2 regions of the Thermosporothrix sp. COM3 genome follow, and region 1 is predicted to be linked to the other one. Evidence: riboswitches for the same ligand, from Rfam matches in the RefSeq annotation. Region 1 holds a riboswitch; the other holds the start of a gene.
The links. Region 1 has a riboswitch for cobalamin ahead of KTH_RS03465 (ABC transporter substrate-binding protein). Riboswitches for the same ligand answer to the same signal wherever they lie in the genome.

Region 1 (15,673 bases):
CCGGTTAGTGGCTCGATAATGCCCTGTACCGCCAGAATATCCACCAACCCGAAGCCGGCTATCTGCACCTGCTGCCGCTCATCCAGCCAGATATTCACCGGGCGCAGCGCCTTATGAATCACCCCCAGACGGTGCGCGTATTCCAGCGCCTCCGCCAGCGGTTGCAGGATACGCAACGCCTGATCGGGAGCCAGCCGTCCCTTCTTCAGGATGCTTGCCAGCGTATAGCTGTTGAGGAAGGGCGTGACAAGATAGGGAAACTCATCCTGAATGCCACAATCCAGAATCGGTAAAATATGTTGATGCTGTAAGCCGATAATTCTGGCGCTGATTCTGGCAAAACGCTGGAAGAAGCGCTCTTGAAGCGGGCGCGCACAGTCTGGCGGTAACAGGAAAACCGTCATCATCACTTCACGCACGGGCATCTCCTGCCGCGCAAGATACACCGCGTTCAGGCTTCCCTTCCCGAGCAGTTGTTCAATGCGATAGCGTCCAAATTTCCGCCCGACCAGCGCCCTCGCCGGTATTTCGGCAGAAGTGTGTAAAAATTTCTGCTCTCCCTGATTCACAGCGCTCCATCTCTCCTGAAACGTAGTAACACAAAATAAGAAACAATACTATGCCTGTATTCACCATGCTGTGTGCAGCTCTTGCTACAGCTCTTGAGAGAACTCCCGATATCGCTCTTGATATCGCTTCCCATAGTAACTATAGGGCCGGACCTTCCCCCCGTCAACATTCGGTCCCTTTCATTAGGACTAGTGGTGTATCGCGCTCCTTTCTATATCATACTGTATCATCACTCTCCTCCTCCTGACGGAGCTGCGGCAGACGAACAGTATAGATCGCCCCGAGAAACGCGCACATGTCGCTATCGGCCTCAGCAGCCTGCTCAAACTCTTTTCCCAGGGCGTCCAGACGCTCGATAAACTCTCGACGTCGCTTCATTGGCACCCGGGCAAGCGTGTGAACAAGCCCGCTCTGCGTGTCTTCTTGCATGGCGGTGAAGACCTCAGCCAGCACCGCGCCATGCATTTCGCGGGCAACACCCTTCATCTCGCTTTCTCTGGAAACAATGCCGAGAAAACTGCGCGCTACATTGCCATAATATCGCTCGGTAATAGCCCGTACCTGCCGGGTACGTACCACCTTGACCAGTCCAGCCTTTACCAGCACCTGAAGATGATGCGCCACGGTACTGGTCGGTAGTTGCAGCGCCTCTGCAAGCTGAATCGTGGTGGCCGCTCGCTCTTGCAACAAATTGATGATTTGCAGGCGAAGCGGCTCACCAAGCGCCTTATACTGCTCAGGCGTTTCCAGCCTCATTGTTTCTTCCAGTTCGTAATCAGGTTGCATCTCAATCATCCCTGTCTTGCTTTTTCTGCTTGCTCGCCACCTCAGAGGCGGCCTGTCCATTCTCCTTCATAGTATCATAGAACCACTCTTCCCATATGTACTAATTTCATGGTACAATCCAGATCAATCGAACATACGATATATGCCAGTCTTTCTACCTGTTTTTAGGAGGTCTTTCATGAGCGCCGAAACGGCTCCCCGGGGCTGGTTCACCCGCCTGCTGATTAACCGCAACTACGCCCTGTACTGGACAGGTATTTCTATTTCCAACTTCGGGGATTTTGTTTTTAGCTCGACCCTTCTGCTCTGGATCAGCTATCAGATAGGGCACAATCAAGCCTGGGGACCGCTGGCAGCCGGAGTGCTCGAACTCTGTATCGCGTTGCCTACGTTCCTTTTTGGTCCCATTGCCGGGGTTTTCGTTGATCGCTGGAACAAGCGTCGCACCATGCTGCTGATGGATGTTCTGCGGGCGGCGCTGATTCTGTTGTTGCTCCCCGTCTCAGGTGTCATTCCAGGGCGGCTCGACCCGCTCTGGCAGCTCATCTGTATCTATGGAGATATCTTTCTCTGCACCCTCTGCACGCTGCTCTTCTCCCCTGCGCGTGCGACCCTGAACCGCGATATCGTCCCGGACGAGCGACGCGAGCAAGCATCCAGCATGATCTATAGCAGTAACAGCACCTTTATGATACTCGCTCCGCTGCTTGCAGGGATCCTCTTTTTTAGCGCTGGAGCTGTCTGGGCGCTTATCATCAATGCGGGCTCGTTCTTGATCTCATTCTGCTGCATTCTGGCGGTACAGGCTCCCGCCGAAGCGAAGCGCAGCGAACAGGCCTCGCTTTTCCAGGAATTTACGTCGGGCGTTCGCTACGTGACAGGGAACTCGACGTTACGTTGTGTGCTCGTCAGTCTCTTTCTATTGATGCTTGGAGGTGGCATTACCAACACCCTGGGCCCGTTCTTTTTTGAACATAGCCTGCACGCCGCGCCCGCCCTCTTTCCGCAGTTTGAAGCGGTTGGTAGCGCGGGTCTGCTCCTCGGAGCGCTCAGCGCAACGTGGGGCTTGAGACGGCTCGGAGCGCTGCGCACCTTTCAGGGTGGCCTGGTGCTGATGGGCATCTTCGAGCTGCTCTTTTCACGCTCAACCAGCCTCTTTCCGGCGTTTCTGCTGACCTTTCTCACGGGTATCTGTAACTCGTTTCTCAATACCTCAGTCTCGCCTCTGGCAATGCGGCTGGTACCACGCGAGTATCTCGGGCGTGTCTTTGCCCTGATCGAGCCAGGCATGCGGCTGGCACAACTGATCTCAGCGCCTCTGGCGGGCTTTCTCATCAGCCACTATCTCTATCACCTGGACGCCTCGTTTCTGGGTCTCCACTTCGGTCCCTATGATACGCTGCTTGGCGTCTCTGCCCTGCTTGTGCTGGTGAGTGGCCTGTATGCCTGCTTCAGCATGAGAACCAAAAAAAATTCAGTGGAGACTCGCCATTGAGTCACCCACTGAATAAAAAACCGGAGATGGGACGGGTTACGCAGCCTGTTGAACCGTTTCGCGTCCCTGCGAGGCAACAAACTGCGAGATGGCGGCAAACACCAGACTGAGAAGAAAACCTATGCCTGCATAGATGCTCGTAACGGTAATCGCGCTCCTCAGACCGGCCTCCATTCTTGCATTATAGAAGACGAGCGAGCGCAGACCGTCAGAGAGATAGCGCAACGGCAACCAGCCACTCAGCGCCCGGAAGAAATCGGGAACCATTTGCAGCGGATAGATACCGCCCGCAGCCGGAACGCCCAGGATCGTCGTCAGGAAGAGGGCCAGCAGAACGCCGATCTCGCCAAAGCCGGTCGCAAGCGCCAGCGTAATCAGCCCGATCGCGCCGATACCCAGGATCGAGAACCAACCAAGCTTCACGCCATCGGATACCGGCATGCCGAAGCAGTTCACAGCCAGCCAGGTAAGCACAGGACCCATGACAACGGCCAGGATCACAACCAGCACCAGCTTGCTGAACCAGAGCAGCAGCGGCGAAATCTGGCCGCGCGGGAAGCGAATCGCTTTGCCGAAGACATCAACCTCAATTCGACCGATCACCAGTTCGGTTCCCAGATGAATGATGGTGGTGCCCAGGTAGCCGATCAGCGAGAGCATCAGCGAGAAGTAGAACGCACCGATACCATGCCCTGATTTCGCTCCGGTCGGCTCTGCGTCAGTCACGGTCGGAATAACAGACTTCTGAAGCTGTCCCTGAATTTCGGCAATGCGCTTTGTCTGGTCAGCGGCTTGCTTCGCGGCCTCGGTCGCCTGCGCCTTGATAACGCCCTGCGGGTCCGTCATCAACTGCTGCTGGAAAAGCTGATATTCTGCCGGGGTCTGCGGGGTCTTCAACTTGATTCCAGCAGGCTTGATAGCAGGAAGAGCTGTCAACACGTCGTTCGTTGCCTTCATCGCGGCCCCCTGAGCAATCTTCTCACCTTCGGAACCGGCAATACTTCCGGCAGCGTGGTTGGTCAGGACCTCAAGCGTGACGGGCTCTTTCTTGTTCTGCTTCTTAAGATCACGCAATTGCGCAATCCGAGACGTATAATCAGATGGGATGACAATTGCAGCATATGCTTCATCATTGTTCAGTTGATCGAGCGCAGCCTGACGATTCTTGACCTCAATCCACTTGATTTTATTCGCATCTTTATTATTCTTGCTATTGATATCTTTGATCTTCTCTGTAATCTTGTCTCCGAGGTTGATCTGTTTGCCATCGAGCTTTGCGCCATGATCTTCATTGGCAATCAAAATCGGAAAATCCTGCATATTTCCCTCTGGATCGAGCAAGCCGCCGAGATAACTCGCGGGGATCGCCAGCGTGACCAGTCCGGCGACCACCAGCACGATCCAGGTAAGCGGGTGTAACAAAAGCTGCTTCTTCACGAAAAATCACCTTCCCACTACAGTTTTTTGCTTCGTTGTTTGGACCAATTTGTGCTAGAATCAATACTGAAATCTGAGGCTCACCTCATGTTTTCTTCCACATCGAGGAGTATAGCTTATTTTTGACCGGATTGCAATAGGAACATGAGGTCATATTCATATTTCTGCTTTGGTTGACAGAGGAAAGGAAAGCGCCTTATACTTTGCGCTGAAAACTTCCTGTGGCGTCAGGCATCCACACTAGATCGAGGTAGCACACTATGCAAGACAAAAAGGAACACATCGTCGAACAGGACTCATTCCGCCAGTTAGCAGCATCTCTGTTTGAGGATCAGGATTTTCCCCGTATTCCGCAGCAAGCGCGTAGCCGCGAAAAGCGCCGAGAACTGCTCAAGGCCGCAGTGCCTCTCTTCATCGAGAAGGGCTATATTGGCACCACCGCCGACGAGATCGCGCAGGCCGCGGGGGTCAGCGTGGGCACATTCTACAGCTACTTCCGCAACAAACGACAGGTGCTGATCGCCATCTTTCTCGAACAACTTGAGGAGATTTTCAGCCATATCCGCCTGATCGACATGGATTTCAGCTTAGACGATTACCGCGCCACCATTCGCACGGCAGTCAGCGCGGCGCTGCTCCAGGCGAATATGCGCTTACGGCAGGTCTGGCACGAACTGGTCACGCAAGATCAAAGTCTGGAGCCCTACCAGCGGCTGATTCGAGAGTATATTCTTCAAGAGCTTGAGAAGAAGATTCAGGTTGCCGTCGAGCGAGGAAGGACCTGGCCTGATCTCGATATTGAGGCCACTGCGCTGGTGCTCCTATCCCTGTTCGACACCATGAGCATCGTCGTCCCCTCGGAAGTGGGCACAGAACGCCTGATCGACGCCATCACCGATATGATCTATCGCACCCTGTTCCCGCCAAAAGAGCTAGCACGCTAGCCAGAAAGCCCCTGTATACTCTTGACAGGGGGCTTTTTTTTCGCCTATACTATGTCACAGTGACATGTCACCATGACCTATATGGCAGGAGAAAGGAATACATCGATAGAGTGTAATGCATTATGAGCTTATCATCCTGGGTGTTCTGATGCTGCACCCCGCTCACGGCTACAAGATCAGTAAAGTAATCCAGAAAGCAACCGGCCCCTTTACCAGGATCAGCCACGGACGTCTGTATCCGCTGCTCAATAAGATGCAGAAGGAAGGCCTGATTATATGCCTGGAAAACGAGGGCAGTGGCGAGCGTCAGGCACGCAAGTATCAGATCACGGATGCAGGCCGCAAGCGTTTCCATGATCTCTTAATGGACACCCGGTCCCACCAGTACGACTACCAGCGATTCTTTTTGCAGAAGGTCGCCTGGTTTCCCTTTTTGCCGCCTGAGGAGCAATTGTTTCTGGTAGAAGATTATATTGAATATTGTCAGAAACATATTGAACATTATTCGGAAAAAGTTGGGGCTCTTTGTCGAAATGAGCTTCCTCCTGTCCTTTCTCAACATGCACTCACGATGAGCAATCATTCTCTCAAGCAATGGAAGCTTGAGCTTGCATGGGCGCAAGAGCTGCGTGCCGAAATTCAAAATGAATTGCAGGCGCGCACTCAAACATAGCAATGTATCAATAGTAGACCCTGCGAACTGAAGGAGTTCTCTCACACCATGCAAAGCAATACAAACCAGCCAGCAGAAGCGGGTTTCACGCTTCCTGGGGGTAGGACTGTCAATCCCTGGCTGGCACTCGTGTCGTTGCTCTTTGGCTTCTTTATGGCCTTGCTCGACGCCACGATTATGAATATCGCAATTCCAGACATACAGACGAAATTACAGACTGATCTCACCACTGTGACCTGGGCTCTGAACGCCTACAGTCTGACCTTCGCCGTGCTGCTGGTCACGATGGGACGGTTGGCCGACCAGTACGGGCGCAAGCGCATCTTCATGTTTGGAATGATCGTCTTCAGCCTGGCCTCGCTGTTATGCGCCCTTTCCGGCACCATTGGGGGATGGACAGGGCCCCCGGCGTGAACTGGCTGATTGGTTTCCGCGCCCTTCAAGGCATCGGCGCTTCGTCGATGAACGCGGTCAGTCTGGCTCTGGTGACGGCCATCTTTCCCGCCGAGAAGCGTGGGGCTGCAATGGGCGTCTGGGGGGCCTCATCGGGTCTGGCTGCCGCTGCCGGTCCAGTGCTTGGTGGTTTCCTGATTCAGAATTTTGACTGGCGCTGGATCTTCTTCGTCAACCTGCCGTTCTGTCTGGTTGGCCTGGTCATGGTTACGCTCTTCGTGCCCGAGAACCGCGATCATAACACAAGCAAGGCCGTCGATGTTGCAGGCGTGCTGACGCTCTCCGGCACCATCTTCTGTCTGGTGCTGGCAATCATGCAGGGCAATGACTGGGGCTGGAGTTCGCCAACGATCATCGGGCTCCTGGTCGCGACCGTGGTGCTGCTGGCGCTCTTTGTCCTGGTAGAACTGCGTCAGCGCTACCCGATTGTAGATTTCAGTCTCTTCAAACGGAGGAGCTTCAGCGCGACCAACGTGGTGATGTTCCTGTTTGGCTTCGCGATGCAGGGCGGCTCACTGATTCTGGTGCTCTACTTCGTCAACCTGCTTGGCTATGACGAACTGGGCGCGGCCTATGCCTTGATCCCGTTCCCGCTGGCGAGCTTTGTCGTATCGGCTATCGCCGGGCGCATCAGAACAAACCCGCAGATCCTGGGCCTGATCGGCACCTTTCTGCTTACCGTCAGTCTGGTGACATTTGCCCTGCTGACACCCGATGCCAGCTACCTTGATATCGTCTGGCGTGGGATCCTCTTTGGCGCAGGGATGGGACTTGTCTTCCAGGCCTTCCCGGCAATCGTGCTTTCCGAGGTACCTCGCACGAAACTGGGCGTGGGAAGCGGCATCTTCAACACGTTCCGCCAGATTGGCTTCAGTCTCGGCGTCGCGGTCCTGATCAGCCTCTTTACCGGCCAGATTCAAGCCAATATGCAGCAGGCCAGCACAAACGCTGTTTCCATTGTGCAGGCAGATACCAAACTGCCTCAGCCAATGCGTGATGGCATTGTTCAGGGGCTCAAGAGCGCCAAAACGAATAGTAGCAACTATCGAGAAGGCGCATCTGGAGGCAATTCATCGAATCAGTTTGATCTTACCAAACTGGCCGATCAGTTGCCGCCACAGGTCCCCGAACAGCAGCGCAATGCCATTCGCACTGAATTGAAGGATATCAACTCGCAGATCCAGCACGAGTTCAAGGCGCAAATGACGCATGCCTTTACCGCCACGTGGTGGGCCGCGGCGGTGGCCTCCCTGCTCAGCTTCCTGGGTGCCTTCCTGGCTCGAGCCCCGAAGCGCTCGGAGATCAACACCGAGCAGGCCAAAGAACTCGCCATGAGCGCGCACTAAACCGGAAAAGAAAGGTCATCATCGAGGAGATGGCCTTTCTTTCCCTCTCCCCCTGTTTTGGCTTGACAGGCGCCTTTTCTTCCCCTATACTATCCTCATTGACAAATTACAACATATCTCTTTTTCAAAAATTTTCTTTCAGTAACTCTCACAAAATAGACATCGAATCAGGAGACGAATGACCTATGAAGCTCGCAGAAGCGCTTGTTCTCCGTGCCGATCTTCAAAAGCGACTGGCGCAGTTGCATTCTCGTATGTTGCAGTCCGTTCTTGTGCAGGAAGGCGACACCCCGCCTGAAGATCCACAGGAACTCCGGGCCGAGTATAGCCGCTTGCTCCAGGAATTGCAAACGCTGATCGTGCGCATTAATAAGACAAACCTGCAAACGCGCTTCGACGAGCACCAGACCCTGACCGAGGCACTGGCCCGCCGCGATATCCTTTCAAAAGAATATACCTTCCTGCATGAAGCGGCAAATACCGCTGCGGATCGAACCGACCGCTATGGTCACGCTGAGATTCGCAAAGTCGCAACCGTCGATGTCGCGGCGCTCCGCAAGCAGGCCGATGAGATCGCACGCCGTCGACGTGAGCTCGATACAGCCATTCAGGAAAAAAACTGGCTCACCGAGCTGGTCGACTAGAGAGAGAAAGTCGGTACCCGATTTCTGTGCACAGTAGCGACCACAAACCCCGCCTTAGGGTTATAAGGCACTTTTGAGTGTGCCCAGAGGACGAGGCACGTTTTCATTGTTATCGTCCGGCATTGTGACAAGAGTACCGGGCATCGCGCACTGTTCACTACCGCGTGGAGGACTGATACCGGAAGTCGGGGAGGGTGGGTTCGGGGACTCTCTCTCTACTCAACCTGCTATTCTGAATGAGATCGCACGGCTGCCAATCGGGCATGAAAACCCTGTTTCTAACCCTCTCTGCCCTCAAGAATACGATAGAGCAGCTTCAGATCAAGGTGCTGACGCAACAGAGCCGCCAGTTTATCATATTCCTGTTGTCGACTGAAGGTTGTATCTGGCTGCGGCTCATCCTGCGTATAGCGTCGCTTCCAGAGCGCCTGTATCACCGCTTTCCTGAATGCCTCGTTCTCGAACAGACCGTGGAGATAGCATCCGGCTTTCCATCCATCCGCGCTGATCCATCCATCCGTTTCCCCCTGTACAAGGCCAAAAAGCGGGTTCTCGGGGGCCCGGGTGCGCCCGGCATGAATCTGATAGGCCTGTAACTCACTATCGTCCAGAGCCGCAAATAGACCGCGTCTCGTCAATATCCGCGCCCGGCTCTGCTGTGTCACCTTCTCCTCAAGCGAGACAAAGCCGGTCTCAACGGGCAGCAGATTCAGCCCGGGCTCAACCGTTCCCGGAGCGCTCTCCACCCCCTCGGGGTCGCTGACCCGTTCGCCTAGCATCTGATAACCGCCACAGATTCCCAGTAACGCGGCTCCTTGCGCGGCATGATGTCGAATCTGCAACGCCAGTCCGCTACGCCAGAGCCAGCCAAGATCTGAGAGTGTGTTTTTACTGCCGGGCAAGATAATCAGATCGGGCCGCTCTGGAAGCTCCTCCGGACTCCCTACCAGGGAGAGGCGCACCTGCGGCTCGGCAGCCAGTGCGTCAAATTCGTCGAAGTTGCTCAAATAGGGATAACGAATAACAACGATATCCACGGCTCGGGTCCGCTTTTGAGGCCGCTGTAAGAGACTCGTTCCCCGCTCAAGTGAGACGGAATCCTCTTCAGCAATCACAATGTCGGTATAGTAGGGGACAGTCCCGAGTACCGGCACATCAGCCATGCGCGCAAGCAAGCGCTCCCCATCACGCCAGAGCGCCAGATCTCCCCGAAATTTGTTGACAATCAACCCTTTCACTCGTGCCCGCTCCTCTGGCTTGAAGAGCTGTAACGTACCAAGCAAAGAGGCAAAGATTCCGCCACGATCAATATCGCCAACCAGCAACACGGGAGCATCTGCCAGATGAGCCACCGCCATGTTCACCAGATCATATTGCGCAAGATTCAGCTCGACAGGGCTTCCCGCGCCCTCAATCAGTACCAGATCAAAACGCTGCCGAAGCGCCTCAAGCGAGCGCTGCACCACCTCACGAAAACCGGTACGATGCCTGTAATACTCCTGCGCCTCCATCCGACGCAGCGGACGACCAAGCATCACCACCTGACTGCGCGAATTGCCCTCGGGTTTCAGCAGAATCGGGTTCATTTCAACCGCGGGCTCAATGCCAGCAGCCTCGGCCTGGACTGCCTGCGCACGCCCTATTTCGCCACCATCAGCGGTCACAAAAGAATTGAGGGCCATATTTTGCGCTTTAAATGGCGCTACTCGTAGCCCCTCCTGCGCGAACAGCCGACAGAGCCCCGTTACCAGCGTGCTTTTGCCAACTGTCGAGGCTGTTCCTTGAATCATCAGTGTTTTTGCTAGCCTCATATTATCTCCTGCAATGCAGCGACCAGGCGCGGCCACTCGTCCCGTCGCCGCGTCGCCACCCGGATATAGCGTGGCAGGCCAAACGATGTACAATCACGAACCAGAAGCGCTTTTCGCAGCAAGCACTGCCGCACCTCGACCGCTGACCCAACATCAAGCAGACAGTAATGCGTGTGTGAAGGGATCATCGGCCAGCGTGCCAGCGCACGAAAAAAGTGCTCGCGTTCGATAGCAAGCGCGCTCATCGTCATCCTCAGGTGATCACGATCCGCAAGGGCGGCCACGCCCGCCAGTTGTGCCGCGCCATTGACATTCCATGAGGGCAGGTAACTTTGAAGCTGGCGCGCCCGCTCAGGAGGCAGTACAGCATAGCCGAGCCGCAACGCAGCCAGCGCGTAATCTTTCGTCATCGAGCGCAACACCACCACATGCTCGGCAAGTGGACCGGCCAGCAGCGGAAGAGCCGCACTCGTGGCTTCAGGCACGACAAAGCGATAGTAGGACTCGTCGATCACCAGTAGCGCGTTACAGGCAGTGCAGGATTGTGCAAGTCGGAAAAGCTGTTCCCCGGTCAGGAGAGCCCCTGTCGGGTTATTCGGGTTACAGAGCCAGACCAGCGCCGGGCACTGCCGCTCAAGCCAGGTACACGCCGCCTCCACATCAAGCTGAAAGGCCGCTTCCTCACACGCCGGGAACGTGAGAATAGTCGCATCTACCGCCTCAGAGGCAGCTTTGTACTCTCCAAAGGTCGGAGGGAAAAGCGCTACCTTCGCACCAGGATACAGAAAGGTGCGAGCAAGCGCCCAGATCAGCTCGCTTGCCCCATTGCCACAAACCAGCATTTCAGGCACAAGCGGAACATCTGCCAGATCGGTCGCGAGCAGCGCCCGTTTCAGCGCAAGGCAATCCCGATCCGGGTAGCGTTCAGGGATAAGGGAACGAAGCGCCTCCCGAACCCGAGGCGATGGGCCATAGGGATTCGAGTTCACACTACAATCAAGAACCGCGTCGGGATGCAGGCCCAGACGTTCCAGTTCCGCGAAATCAAGCGCCCCGTGCATAACTGTATGCATTAGCGGTTTCTCATGCATACCTGCCTCCACAAGAGAGCAAGCAGCAGGCCACCGCCGCCCACAAGCCAGACCATCCGCTCGGCGCGTTGAATGTGCAGTGGCGTCAGCTCCTTTTGCTTCTCCCCTAGAACATAGTGCCCGACCTTCTCTAACCGCACCCCAAGCGCTCCGGCAGCCGCCGCCATCGGATGTCCGGCATTGGGACTCGCCGTGTTGCGGGCGTCACGCCGCCAGATGCGCCACGCCTGCCGTCGATCTCCTCCAAACAGGGGAGCACAGAGCACAATCAGGCTAGCAGTCAGGCGGGAGGGCACCAGATTGAGCAGGTCATCCAGGCGGGCCGCCGCTTTGCCCAGATACTCATACGTGCCGCGATAGCCGATCATTGAGTCGAAGGTATTGACCAGGCGGTAGAGCGCCGCGCCCGGCAGGCCAAAGCAGGCATAATAAAACAGTGGCGCAACCACCGAATCGCTGAGGTTTTCGGCCAGCGACTCGATAGCCGCCGCGCCTGCAAGCTCCGCGTCCAATCGGGAGCGATCACGGCTCACCAGGCTCCGCAGCGCCTCCCGAGCCGCAACGATGTCATCGCGTTCGAGGGCCTGCCGTACCTCAGCACCCGCATCAACCAGCATCCGCAGCGCAAAAAATGGTTTGAGGCCCGCCCCGATCAGCAACCCATACAGCACAATCCCCACAGCGCCACGATGACGAACCCGCTTCGCAAGCCGCTGCACAATCCAGGCAGGGACCAGAGCAAAGGGGGCAGCCAGCACAAGCATCAGGACACCATAGCACAACTGTGCTCCCGGTTGCCCGGGCGCTCGCTTTTCCAGCCCGCGAATCAGTTTTCCATACCAGACAACTGGATGAAGCGACAACGGAGGTTCTCCTAGCAGATCGAGCCCCTGTGCCACAAGCAGCGCCGCCAGTTCAATCATCCAGCGATGTATCACTAGAACTCGATTCCTTTCTGCGACTTGACTTTGAGATAATGGTGCTTGACTTCCCGAACCTCTGAAACGGTATCGGCATAGTCAATGAGCTCGGGCAGCGCATCGCGTCCGGTGACGATCAGGTGCAGCCCTTCGGGACGTCGGTCAAAGATCTCGCGCACCTCTTCCCAGGAAATCCATCCATAGGTCAGCACGTAGGTCATCTCGTCAAGCACGATCAGGTCATAAGCGCCAGACAGGATCTTCTGCTTGCAGAGTTCCCATCCCTCGCGAGCCAGCCGCTTATCTTTCTCGATATCCTTTGAGAGCCAGGTGAAGCCACTGCCCAGAGGGTGAACCTCGATGCCCAGACGATGCGCGGCCTTCTCTTCGCCCCAGTTCGCCGTGCTGGCCTTGATAAATTGCAGGATACAGACGCGCATGCCCTGTCCCCAGGCCCGAAACACCTGCCCGAGAGCCGCCGTCGTCTTGCCCTTGCCATTGCCGGTATTGACGATCACCAGCCCCTTCTTGATTGCCGATTTGCTCTGCTTGAGTTCCTCTTTATAGCGCTCTCGCTGCTGTGCACGCACTTCTTCGTTCATGCGCTTCACTCCCTTCAAGAAAAGAAATGCAGGGAAGAACGCGCCTTCCCTGCCAGCGAGCTTAGATCGTGTCCGAACAATACTGCGGAAGCTTCTCGGTAAACTTATCAGGATGGACAATCTGAGCAATACAGCGCAGACCCTGCACCAGACGCGGCCCGGCATGCTGCGTGATATTCACGTTCACATGATAGACCTGCTTCTCCTTCACAGCCTGAATGCCTCCCCAGTTCGGGCGCTTATAGACGAGCGAGGGATCACCACCATATTTCGGGTCCTCGGTCAGAATAATATACGCCGGGTTTGCGCGAATAATCGCTTCATCGGTCACCTGAGGATAGCCGCCGTTGCTGTTATTCTCTGCAAAGATGTTGATTGCATTCGCATCGCGCAGCATCTCATCACCGAAAGACCCCTTCCCGAAGACAAAGGGCTTGCCCGCCGTGCTGTTATCCACCTCAAGCAGCACCTTTGGCTTCTCCGTGCCTGCGACCTTCTGAATGATGTCCTGACGCTCCTTTGTGGCCTGCTCATAGACCTCCTGTGCCTTCTGTTCGGTGTGCGTCAGCTTGCCAACAATCAGAATTTGCTCAAGTGATTTTGTGAAGTCCACTGCCGGGAGATCCACCACGTTGAGGCCAAGACCACGCAGCTTATCATCAACCTCATGAGTTATTCCGCCATGAGACAGCACCAGATCAGGCTTGAGGGCTGTAATCTGCTCGATGTTGTACTTGCCCATTGCATCCGAGATGCGCGGCTTTGAAGTCAGCTCTTTGGGGTAGGTAGTATAGTTATCGACTGCAACGACTTTATCCTGCAAGCCAAGCGCACCGAGCATTTCGCTGGTATTCGCGGTCAGCGAGATAATGCGCTGTGGTGCAGTTTTAGGATAAACAATCGGCGTTCCGCGATCATCGACCGCAGGCGTTGCCGCCACCGTCGGCGTGGTAGCAGGCTTGTCCACTGTCTGCTGAGCACCGCCACAGGCAGCCAGCACGAGAGTGAGCAGGAAAAGAAGAGAAATACGGAACGAGATGAGACGGGTAGACATAAAACGAAACCCTCCACTGAAAATCCTTCGCCCGCCGTCACCTCACGTCTTCTGGAGCACAGGTAAAGTGAGCCGTGAAGCACCTTCTGCCTTCACAAGCTATCGGTATGCGCTCGGTTCGCTCCCTTTGACGCGAAGGATCGTGAGCATTCCCTTTCTCGGGCAGGTCTCCTGACTTCTGGCTCCAAACGCTCCCCGTCTGCCTTCCCATAGCTTTTCGCTCAGTGGCATTGCTCTCACATCAACGAGAGGACGGGGCGCTCACCAGTCACAGTAGCGCGTCTGTGCCGGATTCACACCGGCTTCCCTATTCTGCCTGCTTCTTGCAGGCCACCCGACAAAGCAAATATCAATTATCCAGATTATTCTATCACCAGGGCATCTCTGCACGCAAACGCCTGACATCCAGAGGAAGCCCGGCGACCAGCAGATACACCGCATCAGCGGCACGCGCAAGCCGCATATTGACCCTGCCGAGCGTGTCACGATACACCCGCCCGATAGGATAGGGAGGCACCAGCCCGAGCCCCACTTCATTAGAGACCAGGATCAGCCGCTTGCTTTCATCGGCCTCGGCAAAGGCCCGCAGCAGCTTGTCAACCTGTTGCACTATCTCTGTATTGAACAGCGCTTCAGCCGTCGCCTGCTCCCCCTCGACAAGCCTCCCATCGCGCAGGAGCCAGTTCGAGACCCAGAGTGTCACGCAATCCAGTAACACCACATCGGCCCGCTCGCAGCCTCGCCGGAACGCGGCCTCCAGATCGTATGGCTCCTCAATGGTCACCCACTCCGCTGGACGCGCGTCCTGATGCCGTCTGATCCGCTCACTCATCTCGTTATCATCGGCGGTCGCCGTTGCGATATAGGCAACCGGGCACCCGCTCCGTGCCGCGAGCAGTTCGGCATAGGAACTCTTGCCGCTCCGCGCTCCCCCAAGAACCAGAATCAGGCGCGGCGGCTTGACAGGCTCACTCATAGCACTCTTCTCCTTCTTCTATAGCCAGAGGAACAGCAGCAGTAGCGCCACCTCGGCAAGCTCGACAATGGCCCCATAGCTATCACCGGTCAGGCCACCGATCATCCGATAAAACGGCCAGCCAAGCACAAAGGCAAAGCCAGTGCCAAGCAAGAAAACCTGTAGCCCCTTCAGGAAGCCCCACGGGCCAAGAAAGAACCCCACGATGAGCGTTACTGCCAGCGCCGTCACTCCCGCCAGAATCAGTGTTCCACGCGTGATACGCTGGCGAAAGGCATCTCCCATGCCTTCAGGTCGGGCATTAGGATAGGCAAACAGCGCCAGCAGCATCATCCAACGCGACATAGTCAGGGTCATCAGCAGGGCGGGAACCATGCGGGTCACGGGCAGGCCCGTCAGGCAGGCCCATTTGAGCAGCACCACGCAGATCGCCCCAAGCACGCCAAAACTTCCCACCCGGCTATCTTTCATGATTTCCAATCTACGCTCACGTGTATGCCCGCCGAAGAGGCCGTCACAGCTATCCATCAGTCCGTCAAGGTGCAGCCCACCAGTCAGCACGATCTCAGCCACGATCAGAAGTGCAGTCAGAGGCAGATATGAGAGCCGCCAGCCAAGCAACAAGGCGAGGATGGACAGGCAGCCACCAAGCAACAGCCCGACAAGCGGGAAGAAACCGCCTCCCAGCCGCCATTCATTCGTCTCTTTTTCATGCGGCAAGGGAAGCGTCGTCAGGAAGCGCAAAGCTCCAAGCAACTCGCCCCATTGCTCGCGCAATAGATGTATCAAGGATTCTCCACCTTTTGTTGTTCATTCAGTAAGATTAAGGTCGCCTGAGGTCTGGTCTCGGCCTGATAGAAAAGCTCAACCG
Region 2 (15,673 bases), 4.0 Mb from region 1:
GAGTTTCATCTATGATCGCCCTTACCAACGCCACCATCATCGATGGTACCGGGCGCGATCCCATTTCAGACATCAGCATTCTGATCGAAGAGAATCGTATTCGAGCTATCGGCAAAACCATCAAGATTCCCGCGGGCACCCGGACAATTGACCTTCAAGGGGCAACGCTGCTCCCTGGGTTGATTGACACACACGTTCATTTCCTGATGGAATATCCAAATATGGCGCAATACCTGATTACACCGTCCTCCTTGCGCCTGTTTCAGGCCATTCCCCGAATGCGAGCAACCCTTGACGCGGGTGTGACTACCGTTCGTGATGCGGGCGGCACTCCAGCAGGTGTGAAGATGGCCGTCCAGCAGGGAATCATTGAAGGACCTCGCATGCTGATCTCTGTCTCTATTATTTCGCAAACAGGTGGACATGGAGACGGCTACTATCCCTGTGGCTGCGATCTTGGCCTGTTTGGTCTTCAGCTTACCGATGTTCCACGCGCAGTTGCGGATGGAGAGGACGAGGTGCGCAAGGTGACACGTGAGCTTCTACGCGCCGGAGCCGACTGGATCAAGCTTGCAACGACCGGCGGCGTTCTTTCAACAGCCGATGCTCCCACCTCGGCCCAGCTTACTATTGATGAGATCAAAACAGCGGTCTATGAGGCAGCGGCGCAAGGCAAGCGTTGCATGGCCCACGCACAGGGTGCAGAAGGTATAATTAATGCCATAAAAGCAGGAGTCGCTTCCATCGAACATGGCATTTATTTAACGGATGAAGCGATCGAGCTGATGCTGAAAAAAAGTGTGTATCTGGTGCCGACACTTGTTGCTCCACTCGATGTCATCGATTTTTCACATGAGCATCCCGAAATCGTTCCCCCGATGATCGCCGCCAAAGCGCTACAGGTCGTGGAAGCGCATCAGGCAAGTTATCGACGCGCCGTCGAAGCCGGAGTAAAAATCGCGATGGGAACCGACTCGGGTGTTGGACGGCATGGAGGCAATGGGCGCGAGCTCTCACTGATGGTCAAACATGGTATGACACCAATGCAATCTATTCAGGCCTCGACGCTTCATGCGGCGCGGCTGCTCCATCTGGATGACCAGCTCGGCACACTGGAAGAAGGCAAACTTGCGGATATGATCGTGCTCTCGGGCAATCCGCTTGATGATATCGACCTTTTTGGTAATCCTGATAACGTGCGTCTCGTCATTAAAGATGGCCGCATTTGTAAGAATCTGCTTGAAGCATAGACGCAAAAAAAGAGCGTTCACCCACTGTCGGTATCGGGTGAATGCTCTTTTCCACTGAGGAGACAACTGGTATTATCTGCTGATATATCTATTCGGCGGATTTCACAGCCTCTAGCTCAAGCTCAAGTTTAACCTCATCGCCAACCAGCAGACCACCGCTTTCTAGAACGACATGATAGTTGACGCCAAAGTCTTTACGATTGATCTTTGTGCGGGCATAGATACCGGCTTTGACGTTTCCGAAGGGATCTTTCCCCTGACCGCCATACTCAACATCAAACACGACAGGTTTGGTCACGCCACGCAAAGTCAGATCACCGGTCACCTTGTACTCGCCCTCGCCTGCGGGCTCCACTTTGGTACTCTTAAAGGTGATGGTTGGGTACTCCTCGGCCAGGAAGAACTCACCAGACTTCAAATGGGCATCACGATTGCTATCCCCGGTGTCGATGCTCGCAACATCTACTTCAGCTTCAACCCAGGAAGCAGCAGGGTTCTGCTCATCGATATTCAACGTACCACGGAATGAGTTAAACTGGCCACGCACAGTGCTGATCATCATGTGTTTGACAGAAAAGCCAACGCGGGAGTGAGATGGATCAATCTGCCAGGTCATAAGAATACAACTCCTCTCTCCAACAAAAAGGTAGGCGAGCCATCCGCAAAGGACGTCCCTACTTATTAATAGTTAGCTGCTAAATAATATCTTACTACTGAGTTGACATTAGTATAACACGAGGTCCTCATCATCGTCAAGTACCTAACATTTTATTAGTCAGGATTGAAAAGGGATAGGAGAGAAGATACAGGACGAAGGGAAGAGGGGAAGGAGAGAATAGGTCATCCATGATATAATTGCACCAAAATAGTATCAGAATGTAGAGGAAGCTGACACTATGTTTACCCTCAACGACATCCTGCAAGGAAACAAAGGCAAGCTAGAAATGGTCTGCGCTCAACAGCCAGACCCAGACCTGACGTTCCATGCAGCACATCACGACAGCCGTCAGATCGGCCCCGGAGATCTCTTTCTTGCGATCAAAGGAGCAAAGGTCGATGGCCATACTTTTATCACAAAAGCCGCTCAAGCGGGCGCAAAGGCGGCGCTCTGCGAACATCCCGTACCAGCCTCCGACGTTCCTGCTGATTTCATTCAGTTTGTCGTTCCCAATGTCGTTGAGGCTCTCCACAACACTGCGCGGATGCGCACCCGCCGGCAGCCCGAGACCACTTATATAGGAATTACCGGCAGCAACGGCAAGACAAGCACCAAAGAAGCCATCGCAACGATCCTGAGCAAGGTAGCGCCAACCCTCAAGACGGCAGCCTCCTATAACACTGAGATTGGCTTCCCGATTACACTGCTCAATCTGGAATCACATCATCGGTACGCTGTGCTTGAAATGGGGGCGCAGTGGGTTGGTGAGCTCGCAATGTTGAGCACCATCACGCGCCCTGATTGGTCGGTTATTACCAATGTGGGAGCCTCTCATCTCGGCTATTTTGGATCACAGGAACAGGTCACCATCGCAAAGAGTGAGCTGGTTCAGGTGCTTGAGCCAGATGGTATCGCAATCCTGAACTATGATGACTTGCGCGTTCGTGGCATGCAGGAAAAAACCCGTGCCCGCGTGCTCTTCTATGGCACCGACGAAGCGGCAGACGTACGCGCCACCGATATCGGTGGAGATGCGCTCTTCGGGCTGCACTTCACCTTGCACTATCGGGGCGAACAGGTTCCTGTTCAGCTTCGTCTGCCCGGCGAACATGGCGTCACCATCGCGCTGGCTGCCGCCGCGGTCGGTTGTGCCGCTCAGATTCCCTTGTCAACGATAGCCGAGGCGCTTGAAGAACTGACAGCCTTCAAGCGAAGAGGCGAGCTCAAGCCTGGTCCCAACGGCAGCACCATTGTCGATGACTCCTACAACGCGAACCGCCAGTCGATCATTGCCATTGCCCGCGCCATGAAAGAGGCCAAACAGGTCAGCGGAAAGCGCTGGGCCGTTCTGGGAGACATTCTTGAACTCGGAGAATACTCACGAGACGAGCACTATCAAACCGGCGAGGCGCTTGCTGGCCTGGTAGATTATATCGTTGCGATTGGCGATCACGCCCGGTATTTTATTGAAGGGGCCAATGCAGCCGGTTTGCCCGCAGAACAGACCTGGTACTATAGCGCCAACCTTGAGAATACCCCCGAACTGGAAGCGGCCAAACGTGCCACAGCCGATCTGCTGAAATCGCAGGTGCAGGCGAGTGATCTGGTGCTCCTCAAGGGCTCACTCGGTGTTGGTCTGGATAGCCTGTTGCGAATGCTTTCTGAATAACGTCCCGAGCTGATTCCTTGAGCGGAATCAGCTCGGTATTTCCACCTGTAAGGGAAAGGAACACAATTAATGGGACAGAAAAAAAAGATCCGTGTTGGCGTGGTCTTCGGAGGGCGCTCCGGTGAGCATGAGGTTTCGCTTGCTTCTGCTCAGTCGGTGATGCGTCAGATCAACCCGGAAAAGTATGATATTGTGCCAATTGGCATCACAAAAGAAGGGGCCTGGGTTCGGGGTGCCGATCCTACCAAATTACTGGAAGCGGGAACGCCGGTCGCACTCCCCGAGAGCTCCGCAGAAGGCACCACCCACGCCGTCGCGCTTTCCGGTGATCCCACGCTCCAGAGCCTGATAGCGACCGAGGAGGAAGATCAGAGCGCGATTGATGTTATCTTCCCCGTCACACACGGCACCTTCGGCGAGGATGGAGCACTCCAGGGACTCCTTGAGATGGCGAATGTTGCCTATGTGGGCTGCGGCGTCCTGGGTTCTGCCCTGGGCATGGATAAGGAAAAGATGAAGCTGATCTTCCAACAGGTCGGGCTTCCCGTCGGGCCCTTCACAGTCTTCCGTCGCAATGAATGGGAGCGTGCCCCTGAAACCATTCTGGACAAAATCGAGCAGGAACTTGGCTATCCCACCTTTGTCAAGCCGGCAAACCTGGGATCCAGCGTCGGCATCAACAAGGCCCATAATCGTGAGGAGCTGATCCACGCGATCAAGGTCGCCGCTGAATATGACCGCAAGATTGTTGTTGAGAAGGGCATTAACTGCCGCGAATTTGAGTGCGCCGTTCTGGGCAACGACGAGCCGATTGTCTCGGTGGTAGGTGAGGTGATCCCGAGCAACGAGTTCTATGACTATCGCGCTAAATACATCGACAACAAATCACAGATTGTCATCCCGGCTGATATCCCACAGGAGACCGCCGAGCAGATCCGCAAAATGGCGATTCAGGCGTTTATCGCGCTGGACCTCAGCGGCCTCTCACGCATTGATTTCTTCCTGAATAAGGATACAGGTGAGGTTCTGATTAACGAGGTCAATACGCTGCCCGGCTTTACGCAGGTCAGTATGTATGCCATGCTCTGGGAAGCAAGCGGTATTCCCTATCCGGAGCTGATCGATCGGCTGATTGAGCTTGCCCTTGAGCGCCATGAGGATCGCCAGCGCAATCGCACCAGCCTGTAAAAGCATCCCCCACAGTACGAACACGTATCCATAGTTTTCTTTCAGCGCCGAAAGAGAAAAGGTGAAACAGATGACGTCGCGCACTCTCATTACATCGGTAGCGGTCGAACCATTAAATATCCCGCTGCTGGAGCCGTTTATCATTGCGACTGGAAGCGTCAACGCCGCCCGAAACGTTCTGATTACGGTCACGCTGGCAGATGGCAGTGTAGGTTATGGCGAAAGTTCTCCCTTTCCGCCAAGCACAGGAGAATCACAGGAGACGGCGCTTGCTACAGCCCGGGCTTGCGCCGAATTGATTCAGGGCGAAGACGCCGCAAACTGGCGTCCCCTGGCCAAACGAGTGCGCAGCCTGTTCTATGCGCAGGCAAGTGTGTGTGCCGCAATCGAGATGGCTGTGCTTGATGCCCTGACACGCTCGCATCAGATCCCGCTCTATACCTTCTTCGGGGGGGCATCTTCTTCCATCGAAACGGATATGAGCATTCCCATCGTTACACCCGAGCATGCATATGATCTGGCTCAAGATGCTGTTTCTCGGGGTATGCGCGTTATCAAAATCAAGATAGGCGGAGATCTACGCGAAGATGTGGACCGCGTGGAATCGGTTCGTGCGGCAGCACCCAACGCAGCTATTATCCTTGACGCCAATCAGGGCTATACCCCCAATGAAGCGCTGCTCTGTCTGGAAGCGCTGGACGAACGCGACATCCGCCCTATTCTGCTGGAACAACCGGTACACAAGGAAGATTTTGAGGGCCTGCGGTTTGTCACCCAACATACTACGGTGCCGGTTGCGGCTGATGAGAGTGCGTATAGCGCGGCGGCAGTTGCCCGCCTGATTAGCATGGGCGCAGTCAATGTGATCAATATCAAGCTGATGAAAACCGGGCTCATTGAATCGCTCGATATCGTGGCTCTTTGCCGGGCAACCAACACCGCCTTGATGGTCGGTGCAATGATCGATTCTCGACTTGCGATCAGCGCGGCGGCGCATCTGGTAGCCGGAGTCGGAGGCTTCCGCTATATCGATCTGGATACTCCAATGTTGATGGCAGAAGATCCCTTTATTGGTGGCTATGAGCAATCTGGAGCCCGCTATGACCTCAGTACCATCACAAGCGGTCTTGGCATAGAACGCCGTTAGCCCGAGTTTCTCCTATCCACTCTGGAAGAGAGTTTGCTTTCTTCCAGAGTTTTTTTTGCGCCTTCCATCCATCCATATGGAATTTTCCATACTCTCTAAAATTCATCCCTGTAAAAGGTTGACATTCGCCCCATTCTCTGACTATACTTAGCTAGAAGGTTATTTAGTTGATCTACTTAGTCAACAATAGGCTAAAGGAGAAGATACAGAGATGGCAGAGTATGCTCATCCAGAAGTTCTGGTCAATGTCCAGTGGGTTGCTGATAATCTACAGAACCCGAAGGTCCGTCTGATTGAGGCCGACGAAGACGTCTTGCTCTACGATATCGGGCACATTCCCGGCGCAGTCAAGCTTGACTGGAATGTCGACGTACAGAATCCGTTAAGCCGCGACTTCATTGACAAAGAAGGCTTCGAGAAGCTGCTGAGCAAGTGGGGCATCACGAACGACACCACAATCGTTCTCTATGGCGATAAGAATAACTGGTATGCCACCTATGCCTTCTGGCTCTTTAAGCTCTATGGGCATAAGGATCTCCGCATTCTGAACGGCGGACGCGCGGCCTGGGAAGCGGCTGGACAGCCCTACACCAAAGATGTGCCAACCTATCAGGAGACAAACTATCAGGCACAGCCCGCGAACGAGGGTATTCGTGCGTTCCGCGACCAGATTTTTGAGCGTCTGGGAGATCCCGGTCTCGCGCTTGTTGACGTCCGCTCTCCACAGGAATACAGTGGCGAACTTCTCCATATGGTGAACTATCCTCAAGAGGGAGCACAGCGTGCAGGTCATATCCCGGGTGCGAAGAATATTCCCTGGGCAACTGGCGCACGCGAGGACGGAACCTTCAAATCAGCAGACGAACTTCGGAAGCTCTATGAGGAAAAAGGGATCACGCCTGACAAAGATGTCATCACGTATTGCCGCATAGGTGAACGCGCTGCATACTCCTGGTTCATCTTGACACAGCTCCTCGGCTACCAGAACGTCCGTAACTACGACGGCTCCTGGACCGAGTGGGGTAGCCTTGTACGCTCACCCATCGAGCGTTAATCCTTTGGCATTGGGGGTAGGAGCAACCGGGGAAGTGCTCCTACCTTTTTTTCTGTACAGCGCTCCTCTCCTCTGATGACACCTGCTCTTTACCTGCCAGAGGTACCAGTTCCTCAAACCCCTCTTGCACCAACCTGTCACTCCTTCGCTGCTTTAAGAGCTCCATCAGGCGGCTCTCAAAATCGGGAAGGGGCACGGCCTCTCCCGGCTTCGACCGAAAGAGGAGCAGCAATGAGCGGGCTTGCCTCGCTGCCAGATACTCCTGTTGATACTCGGAGCAATGGACAAGCACCGCTTCCACAGCCTCACGCTGCTCTACTGGTAGATCATCCTCAATGAGTGCGAGCAGCTGCATCCGTACCTCTTTACAGTTCATAGCTATTCCTTTTTTCTTGCTCTTGCTCAACGTACAGTTCAAAGTAGATCCGCCCACAGGGCTGTTGCATGAACAGGCGTTGAAATGCCAGCCGGGCGCGGTGAACTCGCATCTTTGCGGCGCTCAGACTGGTTCCCAGTAAGCGAGCAACTTCTTTATACTCCAGCCCCTCAACATCACGCAGAATGAGCGCCCGTGCCTGCTCTCGCTTCAACTGACTCAAGACATGTTGAATGCAGCTTCGCAACTCAGCACTTATCACCTGCTCATCTGGTTCTGGTATACTGGCCGCCTGTTGATCAAGCGCATTGACGCTCTCCCCTTCCGTCTCGGGGTGGGGATGTCGCTTACACCGTTCCAGAGCGTCAAGCGCTGCATTCATCGCCACTCGATACATCCATCCGGTAAACGCGCCCTGCTGATCAAGCGAGTGAAGATGATAATATAATTTAATGAATACCTCCTGTGTGACATCTTCTGCCTCCTCCACATTGCGGACAAGCCGATAAACCAGCAGATAGATTCTCGGCTTATACCGCTGGACCAGCACTTCAAAGCTCTGCGTTGAATCGGGCAATTCACGTTGACAACGGCTCACAAGTTCTTCATCGGAGAGGTTATTTTTGCTCACAGACTTCTTCCTGCTTCTCCCTGAACCACAGTGCACTCTACTTTCAGCTTAGCGACCCTCTCCAAGAATCCTTAACCTGTGGTCACACCTCACGCCGTCGTCCCTGTAAATCGCTCCAGACATCGGCCAGATTCACCTTGCCTTCCGCGACACCCCCAATCAACCAGCCGATCACACCAAGAATCAACGTTAACACCGCGGGCCAGAAGCCAAGCCACATCCAGACAACCCCCAGGCCAAAACCGAACAGAAGTCCTGCTGTTCTTCCTGACATCATTTCCTCCTTTCCAGATTACCGTACTCGTTTTCGCTGGGTATGTTCCAATGAAGCAAGCTGTGTCGAGACACGCACCTCAGAGACAGGGAGCCCGAGATTATTCTGTAAGGCGGTGTGTACCTGTTCCTGCAAGGTACGGGCTACATCTGGCGCTACCACATCGGGAGCAACCGCCGCCCGCACCCACACGCGCAACCCTTTATCTCCCTTCTCCACGTCCTCACGAACCTCACGCACTCCCGGCACACTCCCAGCCACTCGCCCGACCAGCTCATCAATACTGTTCCGTGCGACCGAGACCGTACCCAGGCCATCACGTCGAATGACAAACTCACCCGCTCTGCGTCCCGGTAACAACTCAATCCCCAGAAACACCAATCCTAAACCAAGCGCTACAATACTGCTGATAAGTGCTGTCGTGCGCCCGGGCCCGCTGCTCATGCCTATCGAGCTCCATAAGCCATGTAAGAAACCACCAGGGCTGAGCTGTGCAGGTGAAACCAGCCCGCCCAGGATCAGCAGTGCCAGGATACCAAACACGATAGCCAGAATGCTTAAAATGAGTAGCACTATCCGGTTAAATACATTTCTCATAGCTCTCCTCCATGCTCAGGCAACATCATCAAAGGCCACATCTATTTGAGCGAGGGTAGCGGTACCTGCTACCCGACTCGCAGCCTGATGCGCTACCTTCCTAACAGCGTCAGCCAGTTGTAGCAGATATGCGCTCCCGATTGGCTGCTGTATGAACGCTTGCTGTAGTGCGGCTTCTGTCAGCACCACATGGATCTCTGCTGTAAAAACCTCGGGAGCGCTCTGCTGTACCACAACCCCGGTGATACGTTCACCAGGGCCATAGGTTGCCGCCTGCACAAAGCGCCCTGGCCCCAGAGATGCGAACTCGGGCATCTGTACAACCGCCCGGGCAATCTCCCGAGCAAAGCGAACCTCAGCAGACGGTGCCCCGATCTCGCTAGAATGAAGCTGTGTCATCCCCCCTCCTTCCACAGAAAGTGAGACAACAGGAGGAGCATTCTTCTATAAGAGATGTCCCCCTGTTGCCATACTATTGGACACGAGGTTCTGGTTGCTCTTTCTGCTTACGCTCATCTTCAGGGAAGTAGAGATCAGCCACCGAGATATTCACCTCTTTGACGGTGAGTCCGGTCATGGAGCCGACACGGTTGATAATGTTCTGCCGCACAGCATCGGCTACCTGCCGAATGCTCACACCATACTCAACAATCATATTCACATCAACCGCCGCCTCTTGCTGTCCCACTTCCACACTGACACCCTGAGAGCGCGTATCGCCACCAGTCATGCGCGTTGCCAGTTGACCGATTGCGGCCCCTGTTCCACCCGGAACCAGTGCATGAACGCCCTGTACCTCACGTGCGGCAATACCCGCGATCTTCGCAACCACACCATCAGCAATTGAGGTCTTTCCCTGTTGTGAATACGTTTCGGTCGCACGGGGAATCGTTGCCACACCCGTACGCGCTGCTTCTTGCTGATTCTGGACGTTTTTTCCACCCTGAGTTGTCATACGTTTCCCTTTCCTTGTTGCACTCAAGCTTGAATTTTCACCCATTCTCCGCGTAGCAACACAGCCATTTCCTCGGAAAAGAAGAGTTGAGCTGTTCTTGCCACTATGCTATTAAAGAGACGACAAAGAAAGCAAAAAGTCACACAGAAAAAGCACAGCCAACAGCACTCTACAGAGAATCGCTCAGACAAAATTTCCATTGTTTCGGGAATCATGACTCATTTTTCAGTGGAAAAATATGCGCCACTTGACGGCCAGAATCTGAATATGGTAGCATACATTTATAGCGCAGAAAACGAATATAGCGCATCTACGGGGCTATGCTGTCGTGGCATAGCTGAAATATGGGGAAAATCCGGTGCAAATCCGGTGCTGTCGCGCAACGGTAAGGGAACCACTCCCGAGCCCGAATGCCCACCCGTACGAACCGTCGAGCAACCCTTCGCGTCAAAGGGGAAGACATCAGGAGCACATCACGCTCTGCAAGTTCTTTGATCTTGCGCCTGTTCCCCCGCCGGATCAGGCTTTTTTCTTGCTCTCTGTCTTCACGCTGGAAGGGATTGTTATTCTTCAGGACAAGAGAGGACACAATCCAATGGTACTCGCAACAAACCTCGGTTACCCTCGCATCGGGGCCCAACGCCAGTTAAAAAAGGCGCTGGAAGCCTTCTGGTCCGGGAAAATCACTGCGACAGAGCTACAATCCAGAGCGACCGAACTACGCAAACAGCACTGGCAGCTTCAGCATACACTCGGTCTGAATCATGTTCCCGCAAATGATTTCTCCCTCTACGATCATATCCTTGATACAATCGCGCTGGTCGGGGCTATTCCCGAACGCTATGCCTGGTCCGGCACGATGGTTGACCTCTCCACCTATTTTATGATGGCACGCGGCACAAAAGCCGTAACAGCCGGGGACACAGCGCTTCCAGCAATGGAGATGACCAAGTGGTTTGATACCAATTATCACTACATCGTGCCCGAATTAACCCCGGATCAGCGCTTCTCACTCTCCTCAACCAAGCCGCTTGATGAGTTTCTGGAAGCGAAGGCCCTCGGCATTTACGCCCGCCCGGTATTACCCGGCCCGCTTACCTTTTTGCTCCTGAGCAAATCACATACAGGAACACTTCATCTCCCCTCATTGCTGGAACGGCTACTACCGGTCTATGAAGAGCTACTTCAGCAGTTAGCCGCAGCAGGTGTAGAGTGGGTTCAGCTTGATGAGCCATGTCTTGTCCTTCGCCTTGATGATGAGATAAGAAAGCTGTACCATGCTATCTATACCCGTTTGAGCAAAGCCAGCCCGCGCATCCTTCTGGCCACCTACTTTGGTCCCCTGCACGAGAATCTTCAAACCGCGCTTAACCTCCCGGTAGCTGCGCTGCATCTTGATCTGGTCCGCGCCCCTGAGCAATTGCAGCAGGCCCTCACAGATATTCCCTCAACACTCTCGCTCTCACTCGGGCTGGTCGATGGACGCAATATCTGGCGCACCGACCTTGATCGCGCTCTGCAATACGCCGAGCGGGCTGTACAGGCGCTTGGATCAGATAGGGTCATGCTTGCTCCCTCCTGTTCGCTGCTGCATGTGCCGATGGATCTGGAACAGGAGCCCGATATAGATGCAGAGATTCGCCCCTGGTTGGCCTTCGCCCGGCAAAAGGTGGAAGAGCTGGTTGTGCTTACCCGAGCCCTGAACGAGGGACGCCCCGCCGTTGAAACAGAGCTCGCAACCAGTCGAGAAGCCATCCAACAGCGTCGCGCGTCTTCTCGTGTCTCCAATCCAGCCGTTGCCCGCAGGGTTGCCACCGCACTGCAACAATCGGCCCAGCGCACATCTCCATTCGCGGTGCGCAAAGCCAAACAGCAGGAACGGCTCCAGCTTCCTCTGTTGCCAACAACTACTATCGGCTCTTTTCCACAGACCAGCGAAGTACGCGCGGCACGGCAGGCGCATAAAAAGGGCAAGCTCAACACACAGGATTATGAGACATTCCTGCGCCATCAGATCGAGGAAACGATCCGGTTTCAGGAGGATATCGGGATAGATGTCCTGGTTCATGGCGAGTTTGAGCGCACCGATATGGTCGAGTATTTTGGAGAACACCTGCAAGGGATCCTGATTACCGCCAACGCCTGGGTACAGAGCTACGGTTCACGGTGTGTCCGTCCCCCGATCATTTATGGCGATGTGGTACATACCAGCCCCATTACTGTTCGCTGGATCACTTATGCTCAGGCGCTGACGGAGAAACCACTGAAAGCCATTCTGACCGGCCCGGTCACTATGCTACAGTGGTCGTTTGTGCGCGACGATCAGCCTCGCGCTGAAACCTGCTATCAGCTTGCCCTCGCGATTCGAGACGAGGTACAGGCGCTTGAGGAGGCGGGTATTCAAATCATTCAAATCGATGAGCCAGCGCTACGCGAGGGAACGCCACTACGGGTAGAGGAACGCGAGCGCTACTTTGAATGGGCAATTCATAGCTTCCGGCTGGCCTCGACCGGCGTCAAAGACGAGACGCAGATTCATAGCCACATGTGCTATTCCGAGTTCAATGATATTCTGGATGCCATTGCCAGCATGGATGTTGATGTTCTCTCCATTGAAGCCTCACGCTCTCAGCTTGAGTTACTCAACGCATTTGCTACCTGTCGCTACCTGAATGACATTGGACCCGGCATCTATGACATTCACTCACCTCGTGTGCCAGAGCAAAAAGAGCTTGACGAAACACTTCAAGCAATCTTACAGGTCTTACCTGCCCACCAGCTCTGGGTGAATCCAGACTGCGGCCTCAAAACGCGCCGCTGGGAAGAGGTGCGCCCATCCCTGACCCGAATGGTAGAGGCAGCCCGGCGCTTCCGGCACACCTCACAGCAGAAAGAGAAACAGGGGTGAACCAACAACCGTTCTTCCCGAATGGCGCGGTTACGGGAGTCGGGAGCCTGCCCCTTACCGACTCCCGGGCGGCAGTTCAGTTCGTGGCCGAATACAGTCCGGAGCTTCCTTTCTGGCCGCAATTGCCGCAACGCTCATCTCAGGAGATGCAGCTTGAACAGGCAGTAGGAGAGGCGCTTTCTCTGATCGAGCCGCGCGACGGAACGTACGGCTATCGTATCAAAGCAGGGAAGCGAACTGCCTTGCTGCGCTTTCTGGCAGGTGGTCCAGCAACCCTCACAGAACAAAATGCCAGCGGCTTCTTTGCATTTGAGACGGGATGGTTTGCCGGGCTCTTTCCCCGGGCCAAAGCGGTAAAAGGACAGATGGTCGGCCCCCTCACGCTCGCCAGTTGCCTTTTCGACGGTGAAACACCGCTCATTGCCGACCCGGAGGCTGCCGGATTGCTTACACGCTACCTGGCGCGGCTGGCTCTCTGGCAGATTCGTCGTCTGCAACGGTATCAGCGTCCAACGCTCCTGGTTGTAGACGAACCGTGTCTGGCCCTGGGCGCATCCCATCTGCCTCTGCTTCAGTGGCTTCTTGAGCGTATACATGCAACCGGAGCGCTGGCGGGAGTCCATTGCTGTGCTCAGCTTGTTGATTATGCCCTGCTGACACGGCTTCACGCTGATCTGATCTCGTTTGACGCCTATCGCGATCTGGAAACCTTTGCAGCCGATCTTAGCACACAGGAGTTTATACGAGGCGGGGGAATCGTAGCCTATGGGCTGCTTCCAACAGTCACGACACCGCACAAGCTGGATATCTCGACACTTTTTATGCGCTGGCTCCTGACCCAACAACCAGGTCAGCATATCATCCCGAGCCTCAGACACACCATATTTACCGCGACCTGTGGCCTGGGTCTCCTACCGCTTGAAGCTGTACAAGAACATTTTGCACAGGCACAACAGCTCTCACAGCTTGCCCATGAAGCCTGTTCCGGAGAGTAGTCCTGCCGGAGAGCAGAAAAAAGAGCGGGAACCTTCACTCTTCCCGCTCTACATAATGGGATCTATCAGAAGGGTCTCTTATTGCTTCTCCTTTTTGAGCTTACGCACTGCTTCACGCATTTCTTCTTTTGCCTGCTCAGGAGAAATCTTCTCAACATCAGCAAGCTCATCCTCTTCACCCTGAGAGGATTTTGCTCCCTGCCCTTCTTTTCGGACGCGCTCAGCAGCTTGTTTCATTTCTTTTCTGGCCTGCTCAGGGGATATGGACTCTACCCCTTCCAGCTCATCATGTTCTTTCTCTTTCCCCATAAAAAGTCTCCTTCTCTGATAGCAAGAAACAGGTTCTTTTTCAGCGGCCTCCGGGGCTACTCCAACACTCATTCTCAAACGAGAAGAAGGTTTCCCATTCTGTATGGCTCTCAGCCCCGGGACCACGCGCCACATAAACGCAAATGAGTCACCGCTAAAACTGCCTGTTCCATCCTCAAAACAGGTTCTTGATTCTACTCTCAAACACGTTCCTTTCAGGAGAAGGGTAACAGGAGAGCGCTTCCGCTCAGGCGCTTTTATCACCAGAAACTGAACTGTTCAGGGTAGCGAGCGTGAAAGAACGCGATGTGGTATAGTGGGTGCGTAGCCTATTTCTACAAAAGAACTCAGAGTACAAGCAATCAATGGAGATTCCTCACAATGACCACAAGTGAACGTAGTGCCCAGGATACAACCCATATTAAGAGCACCGCTGAGAAGCTGTCAGAGCTGCAAGAGCTCAAAGCACAGTCAAAACTCGGTGGTGGTCAGAAACGCATTGATGCACAGCATAAGAAAGGCAAGCTAACAGCCCGCGAACGCATTGATCTGCTCCTGGACCCTGGTACATTCAATGAACTTGATATGTTTGTCACCAACCGTACCAGCTTTGATGGTCAGACCATCTATGGCGATGGCGTTGTAACGGGCTATGGTCAAGTTGATGGACGCCTTGTCTACGTCTTCTCGCAGGACTTCACCGTCTACGGCGGCTCCCTCGCAGAGGCACATGCAGAGAAGATCTGTAAGGTGCTGGATCTGGCAATGAAGAACGGGGCTCCAGTCATCGGTTTGAATGACTCAGGTGGCGCTCGAATTCAGGAAGGTGTGGTCAGCCTCGGCGGCTACGCTGATATCTTTCTGCGCAATACGCTGGCATCCGGTGTTATTCCCCAGATTTCGGCGATCATGGGACCCTGTGCCGGAGGAGCCGTCTACTCACCTGCCATCACAGACTTTATCTTTATGGTCGAAAACACCAGCTATATGTTTGTGACCGGGCCAAATGTTGTCAAAACCGTGACGCATGAGGATGTTACCTTTGAGCAACTGGGTGGAGCGCGCGTCCATAGCTCGACCAGTGGTGTTTCACACTTCGCCTGCCCGAGTGAGCCCGAATGTATTCGGATGATTCGGCAATTACTCAGCTATCTTCCACTGAACAACATGGAAGATCCGCCACGAATCACGCCGAACGACTCTCCGACTCGCGTGGAAGAGGCGCTTGATTCGATCATTCCCGACAATCCCAACAAGCCCTATGATATGAAAACGATCATTCGACATATTGTTGATGACGGCGAGTTCTTCGAGGTCCAGGAACATTTCGCTCAGAATATCCTCATCGGCTTTGCCCGCCTGAATGGACGCTCCGTCGGTATCGTGGCGCAACAGCCACGCTCTCTCGCTGGTGTCCTGGATATCAATGCATCCGATAAGGCGGCACGCTTTGTCCGCTTCTGTGACTGCTTTAATATCCCGATTGTGACCTTTGTCGATGTCCCGGGATTCCTGCCTGGGATCGCTCAGGAGCATGGCGGCATTATCCGGCATGGGGCAAAGCTGTTGTATGCCTACTGTGAGGCAACCGTTCCCAAAATCACCGTGATTACGCGCAAAGCCTATGGCGGCGCGTATGACGTGATGAGCAGTAAGCATGTA

Region 2: linked by a shared signal. The riboswitch ahead of metE (5-methyltetrahydropteroyltriglutamate--homocysteine S-methyltransferase) and the one ahead of KTH_RS03465 (ABC transporter substrate-binding protein) in region 1 are both predicted to bind cobalamin.

Annotation. Positions count from the first base shown of each region.
Region 1 covers NZ_AP019376.1:803,455-819,127, reverse strand. The annotation lists gene KTH_RS03530 (protein kinase domain-containing protein) at 1-569, opposite strand, end outside; gene KTH_RS03525 (ArsR/SmtB family transcription factor) at 787-1,365, opposite strand; gene KTH_RS03520 (MFS transporter) at 1,535-2,851, shown strand; gene KTH_RS03515 (YhgE/Pip domain-containing protein) at 2,888-4,288, opposite strand; gene KTH_RS03510 (TetR/AcrR family transcriptional regulator) at 4,549-5,232, shown strand; gene KTH_RS03505 (PadR family transcriptional regulator) at 5,348-5,905, shown strand; gene KTH_RS03500 (MFS transporter) at 5,954-6,319, shown strand; gene KTH_RS03495 (DHA2 family efflux MFS transporter permease subunit) at 6,298-7,704, shown strand; gene KTH_RS03490 (DIP1984 family protein) at 7,890-8,348, shown strand; gene KTH_RS03485 (cobyric acid synthase) at 8,627-10,159, opposite strand; gene KTH_RS03480 (pyridoxal phosphate-dependent aminotransferase) at 10,156-11,250, opposite strand; gene cbiB (adenosylcobinamide-phosphate synthase CbiB) at 11,232-12,188, opposite strand; gene cobO (cob(I)yrinic acid a,c-diamide adenosyltransferase) at 12,188-12,772, opposite strand; gene KTH_RS03465 (ABC transporter substrate-binding protein) at 12,834-13,826, opposite strand; cobalamin riboswitch at 13,971-14,179, opposite strand; gene cobU (bifunctional adenosylcobinamide kinase/adenosylcobinamide-phosphate guanylyltransferase) at 14,197-14,802, opposite strand; gene cobS (adenosylcobinamide-GDP ribazoletransferase) at 14,821-15,591, opposite strand; gene cobC (alpha-ribazole phosphatase) at 15,588-15,673, opposite strand, start outside.
Region 2 covers NZ_AP019376.1:4,770,941-4,786,613, forward strand. The annotation lists gene KTH_RS20210 (metal-dependent hydrolase family protein) at 12-1,250, shown strand; gene KTH_RS20215 (YceI family protein) at 1,339-1,866, opposite strand; gene KTH_RS20220 (UDP-N-acetylmuramoyl-tripeptide--D-alanyl-D-alanine ligase) at 2,147-3,577, shown strand; gene KTH_RS20225 (D-alanine--D-alanine ligase) at 3,647-4,765, shown strand; gene KTH_RS20230 (dipeptide epimerase) at 4,836-5,912, shown strand; gene KTH_RS20235 (sulfurtransferase) at 6,124-6,966, shown strand; gene KTH_RS20240 (anti-sigma factor family protein) at 7,007-7,342, opposite strand; gene KTH_RS20245 (RNA polymerase sigma factor) at 7,332-7,973, opposite strand; gene KTH_RS20250 (hypothetical protein) at 8,056-8,250, opposite strand; gene amaP (alkaline shock response membrane anchor protein AmaP) at 8,266-8,844, opposite strand; gene KTH_RS20260 (hypothetical protein) at 8,860-9,243, opposite strand; gene KTH_RS20265 (Asp23/Gls24 family envelope stress response protein) at 9,317-9,799, opposite strand; cobalamin riboswitch at 10,097-10,235, shown strand; gene metE (5-methyltetrahydropteroyltriglutamate--homocysteine S-methyltransferase) at 10,395-12,707, shown strand; gene KTH_RS20275 (uroporphyrinogen decarboxylase/cobalamine-independent methonine synthase family protein) at 12,704-13,702, shown strand; gene KTH_RS20280 (hypothetical protein) at 13,781-14,011, opposite strand; gene KTH_RS20285 (acyl-CoA carboxylase subunit beta) at 14,393-15,673, shown strand, end outside.